Regions from separate parts of the Alteromonas nitratireducens genome, predicted to be linked through region 2. Evidence: predicted binding sites of a transcription regulator. Region 2 holds the regulator's gene; the other holds the start of a gene.

Region 1 (3,190 bases), on a different contig from region 2:
GCCTAAATCGCCGGCCGCCACCAGCGCATCCTCCGGCGTCGTATGAACATAGCGGTACCAGTTTGCATATTCTTCATGATAATACGACGCAATCGGCAGCAGGCAGACGTCGATATCACCGTACCGCTGCTGAATTGTTTTGAAGTGGCTTGAATAGCCCGTGTCACCGGCAAAAAACAGGGTTTTCCCCTGGTACTCAAGCACCCATCCGCCCCACAGCGCATCATCGTTGTCATCGTACAGAAACGGCACGTAGTAACGACCGTTAAAATGGTGGGCAGGGACCGCGTGAACAGTGACGTCGCCCAGCGGGTATTCACTGAACCAGCTCATTTCATTGATGTTCAGTCCGGCGTCCGGGAAATAGCCGGCGGTATCCTGATGCACAAAGTACACCGGATCGCTGCCGAGTTTATCAATGTCCTGCTTATTAAAATGGTCATAATGCAGATGTGAATACAACACCGCATCAACCGCTCCCAGCGTTTGCTCATCCAGCCAGGAAGGCAATGAGCGGGTATGCCCTCCCGTCATGGCGTGCAGCCAGTCGACCGGCCAGTCAAACTGACCGCTGACCGGGTCAAACAACAAACGGGTATCATCCGGTAACCTGACGACAAAACTGGCATGCCCCAGCCAGGTGACAGTAAACCCGGTATCCAGCTCAGGTGTCAGGTTGTTGCCTACATACCGGCACTGCTGTGTAGCCTCCTCGCAGACAATCTCGTCGGTGGGCGGATAGCAATCGCCCTCACACGTCACCGGATACGTTTTTCGGCCCGGGTCAAGATTGTCATAAAGACCGTCACTGGCACGGCTGACCGGCCCCTCTTCACCACTGATCTGTGTAACCTGGTTGGGCGCGCTAAAGACAGCACAGCCCCCTGTGATAAACAGCATAAGCATCAGCGCGACAAATCGGTGCAGATACATTTCGCCCTCAGCGAACAGAATAATCCAGTCTGCATGGTACAGGACACTCCTATAACGTCACAATGCACGCAATCGGGGGATCCTGTTACGAAACGTGTCAACGTCACTTAACAGGTTTTTTTATGGATATTCATGCATAACGGCGGAGGAAATCTCTGTACCTGTTTTCGCTACTCGTCCATAGTCTGGCATTCTGTTTTACCCGGCCACCGGGTAACACACAAAAAGTAGATAGTTATTCACTTAAACTGCAAATTAAGCCAGAGACCGCATTTTTAAAGGGCTGCAGCAATTCTTGCACAAGACTTTTACACGCAGAAATGGCATAATGTTAACCAATTTCGATTAAAAACCGCGCTGAGACACAGCCTGTTAACAAGGCTCTGGCGCCTAAGATGAGGTAAAAAAGATGAAAGTTACTCGCGCAACTTTTGATGATGTCATGGTTCCGAACTACAACCCGGCCAGCATGGTACCGGTCCGCGGTGAAGGCTCTCGCGTCTGGGACCAGGACGGGAATGAGTACATCGATTTTGCCGGCGGTATCGCCGTAAATGTGCTGGGTCACTGCCACCCTGAGCTGGTTAACGCCCTCAATGAGCAAGGCAGCAAGCTGTGGCACCTGAGTAACGTGTTCACTAATGAGCCGGCTCTGCGCCTTGCCTCTAAACTGACCAGCGCGACCTTTGCAGAGCGCGTTTACTTTGCCAACTCAGGCGCTGAAGCCAACGAAGCGGCACTCAAGCTGGCACGTCGCTGGGCGCTGGACAAACATGGCGAAGAAAAAAATCAAATCATCGCGTTTAACCGTGGCTTCCACGGTCGTACCTTCTTCACGGTAACGGTGGGTGGACAGGCAGCTTACTCAGATGGCTTCGGTCCTAAGCCTGGTGCGGTTGATCACTGTGACTATAACGATCTGGCTGCACTGGAGGCGATGATTTCTGACAAAACCTGTGCAGTGATGATGGAACCGCTGCAGGGTGAAGGCGGTATTATTCCTCCTGAGCCAGAGTTTGTGAAAGGCGTTCGTGCACTGTGTGACAAGCACAATGCTCTGCTTATTTTTGATGAAGTACAGTCAGGTGTTGGCCGTACCGGTCACCTGTATGCGTACATGGGCCTGGGCGTGACGCCGGACATTCTGACCACTGCAAAATCACTGGGTGGCGGATTCCCGATTGGTGCCATGCTGACCACAGCAGAGATTGCCGCGCATCTTAAGCCGGGTACCCATGGCAGCACTTATGGCGGTAACCCGCTGGCCTGTGCCGTTGCCGAGCGTGCCTTTGACATCATCAATCAGCCGGAAATCTTAGAAGGGGTGCTGAAGAAAGAAGCCCTGTTCCGTGAGCATCTGGAAAAAATTAATGAAAAGTACAAGGTGTTTGCCGAAGTACGTGGTAAGGGTATGCTGCTTGGCTGTGCACTGAACAGTGACTACGAAGGCCGTGCCCGTGATTTCATGATGGCCGCAGCGGACGAAAAACTGATGTGTCTGGTAGCGGGCATGAACGTTATTCGCTTTGCACCGTCACTGGTTATTCCCGACGAAGACATTGTTGAAGGCCTGGCACGCTTTGAACGTGCGATTGCGAAAATTGCAAACGCCTGATAATCCACACTAACGTTGAGTAAGCGAACATGAAAATTATTCGCCCAATCACGGCTGCGGATTATCCGTCGCTGTACGATATAGCAGAAGAATCCGGCATCGGCTTTACGTCGCTGCCGGTTAACGAAGAACTTTTGCGGAATAAGATTGCCCGGGCAGAGGCAACATTTACCAAAGCCAATGTCACCCGCCCAGGAGATGAGTCTTACCTGTTTGTTATGGAAGATACCGTGACTGGCCAGGTTGTAGGTACAACCGGCATTGAAGCGGCCGTCGGCCTTGACGATGCGTTTTATCATTACCATATAGGCAAGGTCGTACACGCCTCGCGGGAACTGGATATCCACAATACCGTGGAAATTCTGACATTCTGTAACGACTACACCGGGGTTACAGAAATCTGTACGCTGTTTTTGCGTGAAATGGCACGTGGCGGCATTAATGGCCGCTTCCTGTCGAAAGTTCGCTTCCTTTTCATGATGGAGCACCGCGAGCGCTTCTCAGAAACCGTGATCGCAGAAATGCGGGGTGTTAGTGATGAAAATGGTTGCTCACCCTTCTGGGAGTGGCTGGAAGAACATTTCTTCTCAATGGACTTCCCTACGGCTGACTATCTGACCGGCATCGGCAACAAAGTATTCA
Region 2 (3,190 bases):
GAAACAGAAATTCGTTTCGGCAGCATTGAAGCGTTTGAAGCCGGTCTGCCAGGCGCGATTTACTACAACAACGCACCTTCTGGTAACCCTGAAGATGCCGCCGCTGACTGGGGCTATGAAACCCACGCGGCATACATCCAGGATCAGTTCAACTTCAATGATGATCTGACACTGAAAGTGGGCCTGCGTTATGACTGGTACACGTCAAGCGATCGTCCTACTGAGAATGCAGAGTTTGTAGCAGAATATGGTTTTTCTAACTCTGCAAACCTGGACGGCGAAGGTCTGATCCAGCCACGTATCGGCTTCAACTACTACCTGAACGACAGCACTGAGCTACACGGTGGTCTGGGTCTGTTCTCTGGCGGTAACCCGAACGTATGGTTGTCTAACAACTTCTCAAACAACAATGTACTGCAGTTCGGTCAGCGTGGCCGTAACTTCGGTTACACCGACGGTTCACGCAGTCTGTTTGACGACGATATCGTATGGAAAGGCGTGGAAGACGGTGCACCGGCAGGACCCGGTTATGGTATCCCTGGTGAACTGTATGATGCAGTTGCCGCTGGTCAGGGCGCTAACTTCGAAATTAACTACCTGGATCCAAGCTTCGACATTCCGTCTGAACTGAAGTTTGCATTCGGCATGACGCATGAAACCGAAGAAGGTTACTTCGTGCAGGCAGATCTGTTGGTGTCTCAGACACGTGACCAGGCTATCGTTCTGCGTGGTGACTTAGAGCAGGTTGGCACGAACGCAGATGGTTATCCAATCTATGACAGTGTTCGTATGCCATCATTTGTGCTGACTAACTCTGACGAAGATGCGATGTCTTACACTGTGTCATTCGGTGTGTCTAAAGACTGGGATAACGGCATCAGCCTGATTGCAGGTTATGCTTACAACCATGCTGAAGATATTCAGCCAATGACCAGTTCTGTCGCGTTCTCTAACTACCAGAACCGTGCGTTCTTTGACCCGCAGGAGCAGGTTGCCTCTCTGTCTGATTACAACATTGAGCACCGTCTGACTGCGTCACTGACGTACACTGTTGAACTGTTTGATGGATTCCCAACCACCTTTGGTGCGTTCGGTATGATTCAGTCTGGTAAGCCATTCAGCCGCACATACCCGCGTTCTGATGACAACGGCACTGACGTGAACGACATCTACAACTTCAACCCGTATCTGGACAGCAACAACGTACTGCCTCCAGGTTACGAGCGTAACGGTGAAGACGGTTCGTGGTGGAACAAGGTTGACCTGCGTATCACGCAGCAACTGCCTGGCCTGATGGATGGTCATCGTGCAAGTGCGTTTGTGGTGTTCGACAACTTCACAAACTTCCTGAACGACGACTGGGGTATCGCCGAGCGCGTTCCATTCAATACAGCTGACTTTGACACGTCTAACCCAGAAACACGTCGCGGTGACGCGTCGCTGTGGGAAGTACGTGTAGGTGTTGAATACAGCTTCTAAGCAAGCTGACAACCTTGCAATAAAAAAACCCGCTTCGGCGGGTTTTTTTATGCGAGAAAAAGATAAAAAATAATTCAGACGCTCTCGAATAAGTTCTCAACGCGCTGTCTGACTTCTTCAATGCGGCTGACATCGGCGGGTGCAATGAAAATAGTGTCGTCGCCCGCGATGGTTCCAAGTACGCCGTCCTTCTGACTTAATGAGTCAAGCAGTCGGGCAATCAGTTGTGCTGCGCCAGGGCTGGTGCGAATAATCACCATGACATTGTTGTGTACAATATCCAGAACCAGTTGTTTCAGCGGGCTTTTAGCCGTCGGCATGCCAAGTTCAGGGGGCAGGCAGTAGACCATGTCGCCACGTGCATTACGGGTACGCACTGCGCCATATTTGCTTAGCATACGTGAGACTTTTGACTGGCTGATATTATCAAAACCCTGACTTTTTAATGCAGACACGATGTCGCCCTGCGAGCCGGCACTTTCCTGTTTGAGAATTTCTTTAAAGGCTTTAATAAGTTGTTCTTGCTTTTGATTCGCCATGTTGCCGTTACTACTGTGATGAATGTCGGGATATTGTGCCGTACAGGTGAACTTTCTTCAATTTAAATGCATAATCATTCACGTTCCTGAATATTGTCAGATTGTCGGGTATAATGTCGTCTACGACGATCAGATGATTGAGTTTTCCCCGTCGTTGCATTAGTGTGACGACCCGAAATTAGTTGAGTAATCCCATAGGAGAAATGGTATGAAAGTAGCCGTGTTAGGTGCTGCCGGTGGTATTGGTCAGGCGCTGTCTTTGTTGTTGAAAACACAAATGCCAGCAGGTTCAAGCCTGGCGTTATATGACGTTGCGCCAGTTGTTCCGGGCGTTGCGGTTGATCTTAGCCACATCCCTACAGCGGTAAAAGTAACCGGTCACGGTAAAGACGATCTTGGCGTAGCGCTGAAAGACGCTGACATCGTGCTGATTCCTGCGGGCGTACCTCGTAAGCCGGGTATGGACCGTTCTGATCTGTTTAACACCAATGCCGGCATCGTTAAAGCGCTGGTTGAGGGCTGTGCAGAGCATTGTCCGAATGCCTGTATCGGTATTATCACCAACCCGGTTAACACTACCGTCGCGATTGCTGCAGAAACACTGAAAGCGAAAGGTGTTTACGACAAAAACAAGCTGTTCGGTGTGACTACGCTTGATGTTATCCGTGCAGAGACCTTCGTTGCTGAGCTGAAAGATCTGGATCCGTCAGCGGTACACGTTCCGGTAATCGGTGGACACTCAGGTACAACGATTCTGCCTCTGCTGTCACAGGTTGAAGGTGTTACGTTCTCTGATGATGAAATTGCCAGCCTGACCACCCGTATCCAGAACGCAGGTACCGAAGTGGTAGAAGCGAAAGCCGGTGGCGGTTCTGCAACACTGTCTATGGGTCAGGCCGCAGCGCGCTTCTGCCTGTCTCTGATTGCAGCGATGCAGGGTGAAAATGTGGTTGAGTACACTTATGTACAGACTGACGGCAGTGATGATGCCGCGTTCTTCGCTCACCCGGTGCGCCTGGGTGCAAACGGTGTCGAAGAGATCCTGCCATACGGCGATCTGAGCGACTTCGAAGAGAAAGCCAAACAGGATATGCTGGAAGGCCTGCGTGGTGACATCAAACTGGGTGTCGACTTCGTTAACGGTTAATATCAACGGTAATCTCGTCGGGCGC

What was found. Region 2 encodes ArgR, which controls arginine synthesis, uptake and breakdown. Its sites were predicted from a motif close to ANTGAATANNTATTCANT; they were not measured.
Region 1: the regulator ArgR is predicted to act here: its motif matches at 1,160-1,177, upstream of AB1N33_RS04325 (aspartate aminotransferase family protein).

Annotation. Positions count from the first base shown of each region.
Region 1 covers NZ_JBFNPK010000003.1:91,676-94,865, reverse strand. The annotation lists gene AB1N33_RS04330 (MBL fold metallo-hydrolase) at 1-933, opposite strand, end outside; gene AB1N33_RS04325 (aspartate aminotransferase family protein) at 1,343-2,548, shown strand; gene astA (arginine N-succinyltransferase) at 2,578-3,190, shown strand, end outside.
Region 2 covers NZ_JBFNPK010000020.1:14,915-18,104, forward strand. The annotation lists gene AB1N33_RS14575 (TonB-dependent receptor) at 1-1,479, shown strand, start outside; gene argR (transcriptional regulator ArgR) at 1,554-2,018, opposite strand; gene mdh (malate dehydrogenase) at 2,227-3,165, shown strand.